One region of the Streptomyces sp. 7N604 genome, then DNA from elsewhere that is predicted to be linked to it. Evidence: riboswitches for the same ligand, from Rfam matches in the RefSeq annotation. Region 1 holds a riboswitch; the other holds the start of a gene.
The links. A riboswitch is a leader RNA that binds a small molecule or an ion and turns the genes downstream of it on or off. The one in region 1 is predicted to bind thiamine pyrophosphate.
Positions count from the first base shown of each region.

Region 1 (6,696 bases):
CCGCCGAAGCGTACGGTCACCCCGTCCAGTCGCAGCAGAGGCATCTAGAACTCTCCAGAACGGTCGGTGCGGATGCGCTCGAGCGCCAGCAGGGCGGCCGCACACACCAGCATCAGAATCGTGCTCAGCGCCATCGCCTGCCCGTAGTTGAGCTCCCCCGCCCGCCCCAGGAAGCGGGCCACGGCCACCGGCAGCGTCGGGTTGTCGGGCCGCGCGATGAAGACGGTCGCGCCGAACTCGCCGAGCGAGACGGCGAACGCGAAGCCCGCCGCCACCAGCAGCGCCCGCCGTACGAGCGGCAGGTCCACCTCGCGCCAGGCGCGCAGCGGCGAGGCGCCGAGCACCGCGGCCGCCTCGCGCAGCCGCTCGTCCACCGCTCGCAGCACCGGCAGCATGGTCCGTACGACGAACGGAACCCCCACCAACGCCTGGGCCAGAGGCACCAGAAGCCAGGAGGACCGCAGGTCGAGCGGCGGCTCGTCCAGGGTGATCAGAAAGCCGAAGCCGACGGTGACGGCGGACGTCCCGAGCGGCAGCATCAGCAGCGCGTCGAAACCGCGGACCAGCTTTCCCGCGCGGCGGGTCAGCGCGGCGGCCGCGAGTCCGCCGATCACCAGCGCGATCGCCGTCGCCACCACTGCGTACCGCAGCGAGTTCCAGACCGCCTCCAGCGGGGCCACGACGAAGGTGCCGCCGCTCTCGGCCGCCGACTGCAGCGCCCGGTAGAAGGCGAACCCGTACCCGCCGGGCCCGGCGAGCGAGCGCTCCACCAGCACGCCCAGGGGCAGCAGGATCAGCAGCGCGACGACCGCCAGCACGCCCGCCAGCAGCGCCCACTGGCCGGGCCCCCGCGGTCGGCGGGCGGTCGAACGGGCGTCGACCAGACTCAGGGCGGTCTCCCGGCGCCGCACCGTCCACGCGTGCAGCGCGAGGATGGCGGCGACCGCGGCGAACTGTACGAGGGTGAGGACGGCTGCGGTCGGCAGGTCCAGCAGCTGCGCGGTCTGCCGGTAGATCTCGACCTCCAGCGTCGCGTAGCGCGGTCCGCCGAGGATCTGCACGGCGCCGAAGGAGGTGAAGGTGAAGAGGAAGACCATCAGCGCGGCGGCGGCCACGGAGGGCGCGAGCGCGGGCAGCGTCACCCTGCGCCAGGCCGCGAACCGGCTCGCGCCGAGCACCCGCGCCGCCTCCTCCTGGCCCGGGTCGAGCTGCGCCCAGAGCCCGCCGACCGTACGGACCACCACCGCGTAGTTGAAGAAGACATGCGCGAGCAGGATCGCCCAGATCGTGGTGTCGAGCCGGAAGCCCCACAGCTCGGCCAGCATTCCGCCGCGCCCGAGCAGCGCGAGGAAGGCCGAGCCGACGACGACGGTCGGCAGGACGAAGGGGACGACCACGACCGCCCGCAGCAACTCCTTGCCGGGGAAGGCGAAGCGCGCGAAGACGTACGCGGCAGGCAGCGCGATGACGAGGGTCAGCGCGGTCGAGGCGGCCGCCTGCCAGAGGGTGAACCACAGGACGCGCAGGACGTCCGGGTCGGACAGCACCTCGGCGGCCCGGCTGGGCTGCCACTCCCCGCCTGCCCGGACGCCCCGGCCCACGATCGCGGCGACCGGGTAGCCGAAGAAGACGCCGAAGAAGGCCAGGGGCACGGCCATGAGGGCGAGCCGCACCGCCGTGTCCCTGCCCCTGGCTGCGCGGGGCCGGGCTCGGGCCGCCTTGGCGGTACTTACCTCAGGACCAGCGAGGACCACTGTTCGACCCACTGCTCACGGTTCTGCGCGATCTTCTCCGGCGCGAGCGTGGCCGGATCGTCGATCGTCTCCCCGTACTTGGTGAACACCTCGGGCAACTCGGCGTCCTGGCGCACCGGGTTGACGAACATCTGGAGCGGCACGTCCTCCTGGAAGCTCTTGCTCAGCAGGAAGTCCAGCAGCTTCTTGCCGCCCTCCTCGTTCTTCGCGCCGTTCAGCAGCCCGGCGAACTCGATCTGCCGGAAGCAGGTGCCGGTCGCGACACCGGTCGGGGCCTCCTTCGGCTGGGACTTCAGCTCGAGGACGCCGGCGGGCGGGCTGGAGGCGTACGAGACCACGAGCGGCTTGTCGCCCTTGCCCGCGCCGGAGAACCGGTCGTAGTAGGCCTGCTCCCAGCCGTCGACGACCTCGACGCCGTTGGCCTTCAGCTTCTTCCAGTAGTCCTGCCACCCGTCGTCGCCGTGCTCGGCGGCGGTGCCCAGCAGGAACCCGAGACCGGGCGAGGAAGTGGCGGCGTTCTCGGTGACCAGCAGGTTCTTGTACCGGGGCTTGATCAGGTCGTCGAAGGTCCGCGGCGGGGCGAGCTTCTTGTCCGCGAAGTACTTCCGGTCGTAATTGACGCAGATGTCGCCGGAGTCGACGGGGGTGACGCGATGCTCGTCCTTGTCGAGCTGGAGCGCCTCCGGGACCTTGTCGAGGTCCTTCGCCTCGTACGGCGTGAACAGCCCGGCGTCGAGGGCGCGGGACAGCAGGGTGTTGTCGACGCCGAAGAAGACGTCGCCCTGCGGGTTGTCCTTGGACAGGACGGCCTGGTTCACGGCCGCGCCTGCGTCGCCCCCGCGCAGCACCTCGACCTTGAAGCCGGTCTCCTTGGTGAACTCCCGCAGCACGGCCTTCGAAGCCGCGAAGGAGTCGTGCGAGACGAGGGTGACCGTCTTCGGCTTCGAGCCCTGGGCTCCGGAGTCGCCGGAGCCGCCGCACGCGGCCAGCGCCGGGACGCCGAGCACGCCGAGAAGCGCGGTGCCGACGGCACGCCGAAGGGTGGTGTTCATAGTTACGTTGACTCCCTACGCCGGTATTACCCGGATCAGGTCCGAGGGTCTGCGGCGTCGCGGTGCCGCACTCTCAGCGCTCTGTGCGCTCCCCTGTCGGAGTGTTCATTTGTACGAATGCACGGTATCAGTGCCCGGAATCGGCGCGTCAGCGCTCGCTCGCCGCCAGCTGACCGCAGGCTCCGTCGATCTCCTGCCCCCGGGTGTCCCGTACGGTCACGGGTACGCCATGAGCCTCGAGGGCGGCGACGAACGCCTTCTCGTCCTCGGGGCGGGAGGCCGTCCACTTGGAGCCGGGGGTCGGGTTGAGCGGGATGAGGTTGACGTGCACCCGGTGGCCCTTGAGGAGCCGGCCGAGCAGGTCGGCCCGCCACGCCTGGTCGTTGATGTCCCTGATCAGCGCGTACTCGATGGAGATCCGGCGGCCGGACTTCTCCGCGTACTCCCAGGCCGCGTCGAGCACTTCGCGTACTTTCCAGCGGGTGTTGACCGGGACCAGGGTGTCGCGCAGCTCGTCGTCCGGCGCGTGCAGGGACACCGCGAGCCGGCACTTGAAGCCCTCGTCGGCGAAGCGGAGCATCGCGGGGACGAGGCCGACGGTGGAGACGGTGATCCCGCGCTGGGAGAGGCCGAGGCCGTCGGGCTCGGGGTCGGTGAGGCGGCGGATGGCGCCGACGACCCGGTTGTAGTTGGCGAGCGGCTCGCCCATGCCCATGAAGACGATGTTGGACAGCCGCGCGGGCCCGCCCGGGCTGCGTTTTCCTTCGGGGGACACTGCGGCCGGCTGCGGCTGCGCCGCGGGCCCAGACCCCCCGAATTCGCCGTCCCTGAGTGCCCGCATCCCGTCGACGATCTGGTGCACGATCTCAGCGGTCGACAGGTTGCGGTCGAGGCCCGCCTGTCCCGTGGCGCAGAACGGGCAGTTCATGCCGCAGCCCGCCTGCGAGGAGACGCACATGGTGACCCGGTCCGGGTAGCGCATCAGGACGGACTCCACGAGCGTGCCGTCGAAGAGCCGCCAGAGGGTCTTGCGGGTGGTGTCGTCGTCGCAGGAGATGTGCCGCACCACGGACATCAGGTCCGGCAGCAGCCCCGCCGCCAGCTTCTCGCGCGCCGCGGCGGGAATGTCGGTCCAGGCCACCGGGTCGTCGGCGTACCGGGCGAAGTAGTGACGCGACACCTGACCGGCGCGAAACGGCTTCTCACCGAGCGCGGCCACGGCCTCACGGCGCTCGGCGGGGGTGAGATCGGCAAGGTGCCGCGGGGGCTTCTTGGCCCCGCGCGGCGCGACGAAAGTGAGTTCTCCGGGTGCAGGCATGGTTCAACCAGTGTCGCAGACGCGCGAAGGGCCCCGTGCCAGTGAGACGGCGAGGACCCTACGGACCGAAACCGCCGTTGAGGAACCCCCACGGCGGCGGCGGTTCAGCGCCACAGAGCCGCGTCAGCCGCCGCCCACGAAGATCACCAGCAGCAGCCACACCACCGGCGCCGTCGGCAGCAGCGAGTCGAGCCGGTCCATGATCCCGCCGTGGCCCGGCAGCAGTCTGCCCATGTCCTTGATCCCGAGGTCCCGCTTGATCATGGACTCGCCGAGGTCGCCGAGGGTCGCGCTGGCCGCGACCGCGAGGCCGAGCAGCAGACCCTGCCACCATCTGCCGCCGTCGATCAGGAACTCCATGCACAGCGCGCCCGCAGCCATAGCGAAGGCCACCGCACCGACCAGCCCCTCGCGGGTCTTGCCGGGGCTGATGCGCGGCGCGAGCTTGTGCCTGCCGAACCGCCAGCCGATGGCGTACGCGCCGGTGTCGCTGACGACCGTGAGCAGGAGGAAGGTGAGCACCCGCCAGGCGCCGTCCTCCGCGGCGAGCATCAGCGCCACGAAGGTGGCCAGGAACGGCACGTAGAAGGCCGCGAAGACCCCGGCCGTGACGTCTCTCAGGTAGTCCTCGGGAGGCTCCGCCATGCGCCATACGAGCGCGGCGAGCGCCGTGAGGGCCATGGTCACGAACGCGCCTTCCGCGCCGCGCAGATACCCGGCGACGACCATGGCGGCGCCGCCGACCGCGAGCGGCACCAGCGGGATGCGGATGTACTTCTTCTCCGACAGCCGGGAGGACAGCTCCCACAGCCCGACGACCACCGCCGCGGCGATCACCCCGACGAAGACGGCCTTCACGATGAAGAGCGACGCGATGATCACCACGCCGAGGCCGAGGCCGACCCCTATCGCGGCCCGCAGATCGCGCCCGGCCCGCTTCTTCTGCGGCGGTGTCGGCGGTTGCGACGGCTGAGACGGGGAGCCGCTGTGCCGAGCGGCCCCCCGGTCACGGTCGTCCTGGTTTCCGCCGGAGCCGGGCACGGTGGGCATGGGCCGAGTCTGCTGCGGGTCGGGCGTCCCGTGCGCGGGACCCGCCGAGGCAGACCCCTGGTCGGGCGGTCCCCAGAAGCCGGTGGGCGGCGGGACCGGCCCCCGGCCGCCCCGGGCTCCGCCGGGGGCGCCCCCATCGGCATGGGGAACCGGGCCCCCACCCGCCGGAGGCATGGGCCGGGCCCTCCAGGAAGAGTCGTTCATCAGACCTCGAGCAGCTCGGCTTCCTTGTGCTTGAGCAGCTCGTCCACCTGCGACACGTACTTCGCCGTGGTGTCGTCGAGCTCCTTCTCGGCGCGGCGCCCCTCGTCCTCGCCGACCTCGCCGTCCTTGATGAACTTGTCGATGGTCTCCTTGGCCTTGCGGCGGACGCTGCGGATCGAGATCTTCGCGTCCTCCCCCTTGCTCTTGGCGACCTTGATGTACTCGCGGCGGCGCTCCTCGGTCAGCTCCGGGAACGTCACGCGGATGATGTTGCCGTCGTTCGTCGGGTTGACTCCCAGGTCGGAGTCGCGGATCGCCTGCTCGATGTTGCGCAGCGCACTCTTGTCGAACGGTGTCACGACCGCCATGCGCGGCTCGGGCACCGAGAACGACGCCAGCTGGTTGATCGGCGTCAGCGCACCGTAGTAGTCCGCCACGATCTTGTTGAACATCGCCGGGTGCGCACGCCCGGTGCGAATCGCGGCGAAGTCCTCCTTGGCGACCACGACGGCCTTCTCCATCTTCTCCTCGGCTTCGAGGAGGGTCTCTTCGATCACCACTTGCTCCTGGTCTTGTGAGTGAGCACAGCCTCGCCCCTGCGCGCTTCTCCTGCACGGTGTCCGACCGGCAGGCCGTTGTCCATCCCCGTGCCGGGCTGTTCGTACGGCCCGGAGTTGCCGGGTCTCCCCGGCCGTACGGGCCGGTCGTCAGGCCCGCGTACCCTGATCGCTGACAAGCGTGCCGATCTTCTCACCCTTCACCGCGCGCGCGATATTGCCCTCCGCGAGCAGCTCGAAGACGAGGATCGGAAGCTTGTTGTCCATGCACAGCGTGATGGCGGTGGCGTCGGCGACCTTCAGACCGCGCGAGATCACCTCGCCGTACTCCAGCGCGTCGAACTTCACCGCGTCGGGGTTCCGCTTCGGATCGGAGTCGTAGACCCCGTCCACGCCGTTCTTGCCCATCAGCAGCGCCTCGGCGTCGATCTCCAGGGCGCGCTGGGCGGCGGTGGTGTCAGTGGAGAAGTACGGCATGCCCATGCCTGCGCCGAAGATGACGACGCGCCCCTTCTCCAGGTGCCGTACGGCCCGCAGCGGGATGTACGGCTCCGCGACCTGTCCCATGGTGATGGCGGTCTGGACGCGGGAGTCGATGCCCTCCTTCTCCAGGAAGTCCTGGAGGGCGAGGCAGTTCATGACCGTGCCGAGCATGCCCATGTAGTCGGAGCGTGCCCGGTCCATGCCGCGCTGCTGCAGCTCGGCGCCGCGGAAGAAGTTGCCACCGCCGATGACGACGGCGATCTCGTACCCGTCCCGGA
Region 1 is NZ_JBQQBX010000004.1:249,002-255,697, reverse strand. It holds gene ACTWP8_RS06415 (ABC transporter ATP-binding protein) at 1-44, opposite strand, end outside; gene ACTWP8_RS06410 (ABC transporter permease) at 45-1,658, opposite strand; gene ACTWP8_RS06405 (thiamine ABC transporter substrate-binding protein) at 1,730-2,806, opposite strand; TPP riboswitch at 2,802-2,911, opposite strand; gene rlmN (23S rRNA (adenine(2503)-C(2))-methyltransferase RlmN) at 2,955-4,124, opposite strand; gene ACTWP8_RS06395 (phosphatidate cytidylyltransferase) at 4,248-5,378, opposite strand; gene frr (ribosome recycling factor) at 5,378-5,935, opposite strand; gene pyrH (UMP kinase) at 6,086-6,696, opposite strand, start outside.

Region 2 (6,696 bases), on a different contig from region 1:
CTCGGAGCCGAAGAGTCCGGCGTCGTCGGTCACGGCCTGCGGCGGTACGGCGTCGAGCTGCTCGTCGGTGAGCGTGGCGCGGGCCTCGCGGGCGGCCGACAGCAGCGCCACGGCGTCCCCGGGCCGCAGCTCGGGGCTGCGGGCCGTTGCCGCCGCGACCAGGCCGTCCAGCTGCGGAGCCAGGCCCGGCACGGCCTCGGACGGCGGCGCGATGTCCTCGTGCAGGTGCTGGTAGAGCACCTGCACGGGGGTGTCGCCGCTGTGCGGCTTGGCGCCGGTCAGCATCTCGTACAACACCACCCCGCAGGCGTAGACGTCCGCGCGCGTGTCCGTGATGCCGTGCTCGATCTGCTCCGGTGCCAGGTAGGAGACGGTGCCCAGAAGCGACCCGGAGGAGGCGGTGGTGTTGGTGTCCACGGCCCGTACGAGCCCGAAGTCCGCGACCTTGACCCGGCCGTCGTCGCCGATGAGGACGTTCTCCGGCTTCATGTCGCGGTGGACGAGACCGGCGCGGTGGGCGGCGCCGAGGGCGGCGAGGACCGGCTCCAGGATGTCGAGGGCGGCGCGGGGCTGCAGGGCACCGCGCTCGCGCAGCACGTCACGCAGGGTGCACCCGGCGACGTACTCCATGGCCAGATAGACATACGTGCCGTCGGCGCCCTGGTCGTAGACGCCCACGACGTTGGGGTGGGCGAGCCGGGCGACGGACTTGGCCTCGCGGATGAAGCGGTCGGTGAACGCGCTGTCGGAGGCGAGGCCGGGGTGCATCACCTTGAGGGCCAGCACCCGGTCGAGACGGGTGTCCACGGCCCGGTAGACCGTGGCCATGCCGCCGACGGCGATCCGCGCCTCGACGCGGTAGCGGCCGTCGAGCACCTGCCCGACGAGCGGGTCCTGGAGGGTCGTATCCACGGTCACGCAGTCTACGAGCCGTCACGGACACACCTGCCCACAAGGGCAGATCCGGCGCCCGACTGCAGCCGAACGGTGACCGCGGGCCTTACGGGGCGCGGGGGACGCGGTACGGGGACGTGGGCGGGGGGCCGCGGGCGTGGGCCCGGACGGACGGCGGGGCCGGGACCCGGATCAGACGTGCTGGGCGGCGCCCGGAGGCGGCGGGTCGGCGTGGGTGGCGGCGGCGATGGCGCACAGCTCCTCGAGGGCGGCGGTCCACGCCAGGCGCGCGTACTCGGCGTGCCGGCCCTTCTCCTCGTCCGGGGCGGCGAGCCCGGCGATGCCCGACTCCTCCACCGTGACGCGAGTGCCCTCGCCCTCCGAGGACAGCCGGAAGTCGACCAGGGTGGAGTCGCCGTGGACAGGCTGTGTGTCGGGTTTCACGGCCATACGGAAGCAGAGCCGGGACGGTGGGTCGACGACCTCCACCCGGCCGTGGAACTCGCCGTGCTCGTCCCAGCGAAAGCGCAGGGCGCCATCGGGCCGCAGGTCCACTTCGGCTCCGCCGAAGGCGTACCAGGCGTGGATGTGCTCGGCGACGGTGAGTACCCGCCATACGCGGTCGACGGGGGCCGGGACGTACACCTCGCGCTCGATGCGGTCGACAACCTCTGCCACCACGGGGACCACCTCCGTCTCCACGCTATGCCCTGCTGGGCCGCGGCGACGGGGAAGCAGGGGAGGCCCGCGCCTCAAGAGGCCGGTGCTCCGGTCGGCCGCAGCACCGGGCGTGCCCGCGCTGCGTCTGCCCGCGCCGGCGTGCCCGCGCTAGCGGAACGCCGGACGCTCCGGGTCGAGCGCGGCCACGCCCTCCGTGGGCGAGGACGCCTCCGCGAAGTGCCGCCGAGGGATCCGGCCCGCGCGGTAGGCCAGCCGCCCCGCCTCGACGGCGTGCCGCATCGCCTCCGCCATGAGTACGGGCTCCTGGGCCCGGGTGACGGCAGACGCGAGCATGACGGCCGCGCAGCCCAGCTCCATGGCCAGCGCCGCGTCCGATGCGGTGCCGGCCCCCGCGTCGAGGATCACGGGCACGCGCGCGTGCTCGGTGATCAGCTGGAAGTTGTGCGGGTTGCGGATGCCGAGGCCGGAGCCGATGGGGGAGCCCAACGGCATGATCGCGGCGCAGCCGGCGTCCTCCAGCCTCCTGGCCAGCACCGGATCGTCGTTCGTGTACGGAAGCACCGTGAAGCCGTCGTCGACCAGGGTCTCCGCGGCGTCGAGCAGCTCGACCGGGTCGGGCAGCAGGGTGCGCTCGTCCGCCACCACCTCCAGCTTGATCCAGTCGGTGCCGAGGGCCTCCCGGGCGAGCCGGGCGGTGAGCACCGCCTCGCCCGCGGTGAAGCACCCCGCGGTGTTCGGCAGGGCGCGGATGCCGAGCCCGGCCAGCACGGTCAGCACGGAGCCCTGCACGGTCGGGTCGAGGCGGCGCATGGCCACCGTGGTCAGCTCGGTGCCGGAGGCGACCAGCGCGCGCTCCAGGATGTCGAGGCTCGGCGCACCGCCCGTCCCCATGATCAGCCGGGAGCCGAAGGTGGTGCCGCCAATGGTGAGGAGATCGTCGGCCATGTCGCGGGGTCAGCCTCCCTGGACCGCGGTGAGGACCTCGACGCGGTCGCCGTCGCCGAGCGGGGTGGTGGGCCACCGGCGGCGCGGTACCACGGTCTCGTTGAGCGCGGCGGCGACGCCCGAGGGGGCGGTGGTGAGGGTGGCGACGACCCGGTCGAGTGTGGTGCCGTCGGGGAGTTCCCTGGGTTCCCCGTTCACGGAGACGGTCATACGGGCTGCTCCTGGAGTACGCGGGGTGCGCGGGGTGCGGAAGTGAAGCGGCAGGGGGAGAAGGGCCGGGCCTCACCGGGGAGTTCGCCGGTGGTCAGCGCCTCGGCCATCGCGTCGCCCGTGACCGGCGTCAGCAGCACGCCGTTGCGGTAGTGGCCGGTCGCCAGGTGCAGCCCCGGCAGCGCCGTCGGGCCCAGCAGGGGCGCGTTGTCGGGCGATCCCGGCCGCAGCCCGGCGCGGGTCTCGACAAGCGGCAGTTCGGTGATCCCGGGCACCAACTCGTGGGCATCGCGCAGGAGTTCGTACACCCCGCCCGCGGTGACGGTGGTGTCCCAGCCCAGTTCCTCGCTGGTCGCGCCGACCACCAGCTCGCCGCTCTCGCGCGGCACGAGGTAGACCTGCCCGCCGCGCACCACCGCCCGTACGGTCCGGGACAGGAACGGCGCGTACGCCCCGGGAACGCGCAGCCGCAGCACCTGCCCCTTGACCGGCCGGACCGGCGGCAGCACCTCGTCCGGCACCCCGGCGAGCTGCCCGCTGCGGCTGCCCGCGGCGAGGACGACCTGCCCGGCGCCCAGCTCCGTGCCGTCCTCGAGGACCGCTCCCGCGGCCCGGTCCCGTACGACGGACAGCCGGCGGACCCAGGCGCGGCGCAGCTCCACCCCGGCCCGCTCGCAGGCCGTGACGAGCGCGGCGGTGAGCCGGCGGGGGTCGGTCTGGTGGTCGCCGTCCACGCGCAGGCCGCCGCGCACGCCCGGCGCAAGCAGGGGCTCGAGGCGGCGGCACTCGCGCCCCGTCAGCCACTGCGAGTCGAGGCCGTGGCGGAGCTGCAGGGCATGGAGCTCGCGCAGGTGTGCCCGGTCGTCGGCGTCCAGCGCGACGGCGAGGGTGCCGCAGGCGCGGTAGCCGATGTCCTGCCCGCTCGCCTCCTCGAGCTCGGCCGCGAACGCCGGATAGCGCGCTGCGGAGGCGAGGTTGAGGCCGAGCAGGGTCTCCTCGCCGTAGTGGAGCTCGGTGACGGCGGCCAGCATCCCGGCGGCGACCTGCGCGGCGCCACCCCCGGGCGACGGGTCGGCGACCGCGGTGCGCAGGCCCCGCTGCGCCGCCCGCCAGGCCGTGACCAGACCGATGATCCCGCCCCCGATGACGAGGACGTCGTACGACGTGCGCGGACCGCGCACACCGCTGCCTTCAGTGCCTTCAGGCGCGTGCATGGGTATCAGGACCCTCCCTTCGCCGGCATGACCCGGATCAGGTTCGTACGGTCGGAGGCCGGCCAGCCTCCCTCTCAGCCCGGTGCGTCCGGGCTCCCGCGAGTGCTCTTGGCTCGCCACCATAACGCCTGCCCCTGGAGGGCAGTAGAGGAGCGGCGCCCCAAGGCCACCCATGCTCCCACCCCTGGCACGCCCCGGCCGGGGCGCACTGATCAACTTGATGCTGTGTCAGAGCTCTCGATGCGCGCGTCTCCGGCAGCCCCCCGCGGCCGTCCTACAGTGATCGTGTGAGCGAGGACAGGCAGCCAGTGCAGCGGGTCGTGATCGTCGGCGCGGGCATGGCCGGGGTGCAGACCGCGGTCGCCCTGCGGGAGCAGGGCTGGAAGGGCACGATCACGCTGCTGGGCGCCGAGTCGCACCAGCCCTACGACCGGCCGCCGCTGTCCAAGGCCGTGCTCCTCGGCAAGGCCGACGGCTCGGCCTTCGAGGTCGACTTCCCGGCCCTGAGCATCGAACTGCTGCTGGGCCGCCACGTCACGGCGCTCCGCCCCGACCGCCACCTCCTGGAGACCGCAGCCGGGCCCGTCCCGTACGACCGGCTGGTCATCGCCACCGGCGCCGAGCCGATCACGCTGCCCGGCACCGACGCGGGGCCCGGCATCTACGTGCTGCGCACCCTCGACGACGCCGAGCGGCTGCGGCCCGTCCTCGAGGGCAGGCAGGAGGTCGTCGTGGTCGGCGCGGGCTGGATCGGCGCGGAGTTCGCGACCGCGGCGCGCGAGGCGGGCTGTCCCGTCACCGTCGTCGAGGCCGCTGATCGCCCGCTCGCCGGTGCCCTTCCCGCCGAGGTCACCGAGCACATGGCCGCCTGGTACGCCGACAGCGGCGCCCGGCTGATCACCGGCGCGAAGGTGGCGGCGGTCGAGCCGGGCTCGGTGCTCCTGGAGGACGGAACCCGGCTGCGCGCGGACGCGGTGCTGGTCGGGATCGGCGCCCGGCCCACGACCGCCTGGCTCGCGGGCTCGGGCGTCGAGCTGTGCTCCGACGGCTCCGTGCGCGCCGACGAGCGGCTGCGCACCTCCCAGCCGGACGTCTACGCGGTCGGGGACTGCGCGTCGTTCCCGTCCGCCCGGTACGGCGAACGGCTCCTCGTCCACCACTGGGACAACGCCCTCCAGGGGCCCCGCGCGGTCGCCGCCAACATCGCCGGGGGAGCGGCCGAGGAGACCGTCTACGATCCGGTGCCCTACTTCTGGTCCGAGCAGTTCGGCCGGTTCGTGCAGTACGCGGGCCACCACGCCGCGGCCGACGCCACGGTCTGGCGCGGCGACCCGGACGGGGCCTCCTGGTCGGTCTGCTGGCTGCGCGGCGGGGCGCTGGTAGCGCTGCTCGCGGTGGGCAGGCCGCGGGATCTGGCGCAGGGGCGCAGGCTTATCGAGCGCGGCGCGCGCATCGACCCGGACCGGGCCGCCGACCCGTCCGTGCCGCTCAAGTCGGCGGTGCTCCGCTGAGACCGTGAGCTACGTACGTACGTACGGGCCGGAGGGCGGGCCGGGCCGAACGGGCGGAACCGGGCCGTCAGCCCGGCGGAACAGGTGCCCCCGGTCTGCCGGAACCGGTGAGCCCGCCCGGCCGCGCTCCGCTACCGGCTGTCAGTCCGGGATGGCAGGCTTGGTCCCGTGACCGAGATTGACACGAAGACCGATGCGCTCGTTCCCGCCTGGCTCACCCTCCCCGACGTCGCAGAACGGCTCGGGGTCGAGGTGACCCGCGTCAGGCAGCTGGTCAAGGAGGGCCAGCTGATCGCGGTCCGCCGCGGCGAGAACCGGGTGCTGCAGGTACCGGCCGCCTTCGTCGGCGACGGCAAGGTCGTCAAGGGCCTCGCCGGGACGCTGACACTCCTGAAGGACGACGGCTTCACCGACGCAGAGATGCTGGAGTGGCTCTTCACGCCGGACCCGAGCCTGCCGGGCACGCCCGCGCAGGCCCTGCGCGAGAATCGCGGCACGGAAGTGAAGCGCCGTGCCCAGGCGCTCGCCGTCTGACGCTGCCGAGCGCTTGCCGTCCGGGGGCTCGCCTCTGAGCGCTTGCCGTCCGAGCGCCTGACGGCCGCCGTCCGATCCAGTGAACCCGTACGGTGTGCGGGCCGGGACGCCCCGGCCCACACGCTGCCGACCCGTACGCCGCCGATCCGGGGGAACCCATGGCCACCACCGCCGCAGCAGCCGCCACCGCGCGCGTGCAGCTCGCCGACGCCCTGCTCTACCTCTGCACCGACGCGCGCAAGCGCCAGGGCGACCTCGCCGAGTTCCTGGACACGGTCCTCGCCTCCGGCGTCGACATCGTGCAGCTGCGCGACAAGGGCATGGAGGCGGGCGAGGAGCTGGAGCATCTGGCGGTGTTCGCGGACGCCTGCCGACGGCACGGCAAGCTGCTCGCGGTCAACGACCGGGCCGATGTGGCACACGCGACCGGCTCCGACGTGCTGCACCTGGGCCAGGGCGACCTGCCGGTGCCCGCCGCCCGCGCGATCCTCGGCGAGTCCGTGCTCATCGGGCGGTCCACGCACGCCGAGGCGGAGGTGGACGCGGCGGTCGCCGAGCCAGGCGTCGACTACTTCTGCACCGGCCCCTGCTGGCCCACCCCCACCAAGCCGGGACGGCACGCCCCCGGCCTGCCGCTGGTGCGCTACGCGGCCTCGCTGGAGCCCGTACGGCCCTGGTTCGCGATCGGCGGCATCGACGCGTCCAAT
Region 2 is NZ_JBQQBX010000018.1:70,756-77,451, forward strand. It holds gene pknB (Stk1 family PASTA domain-containing Ser/Thr kinase) at 1-912, opposite strand, end outside; gene ACTWP8_RS20660 (SRPBCC domain-containing protein) at 1,087-1,575, opposite strand; gene ACTWP8_RS20665 (thiazole synthase) at 1,723-2,520, opposite strand; gene thiS (sulfur carrier protein ThiS) at 2,530-2,730, opposite strand; gene thiO (glycine oxidase ThiO) at 2,727-3,944, opposite strand; TPP riboswitch at 3,942-4,054, opposite strand; gene ACTWP8_RS20680 (NAD(P)/FAD-dependent oxidoreductase) at 4,283-5,455, shown strand; gene ACTWP8_RS20685 (Rv2175c family DNA-binding protein) at 5,624-5,989, shown strand; gene thiE (thiamine phosphate synthase) at 6,148-6,696, shown strand, end outside.
Region 2: another riboswitch for thiamine pyrophosphate. It lies ahead of thiO (glycine oxidase ThiO); the one in region 1 lies ahead of ACTWP8_RS06405 (thiamine ABC transporter substrate-binding protein).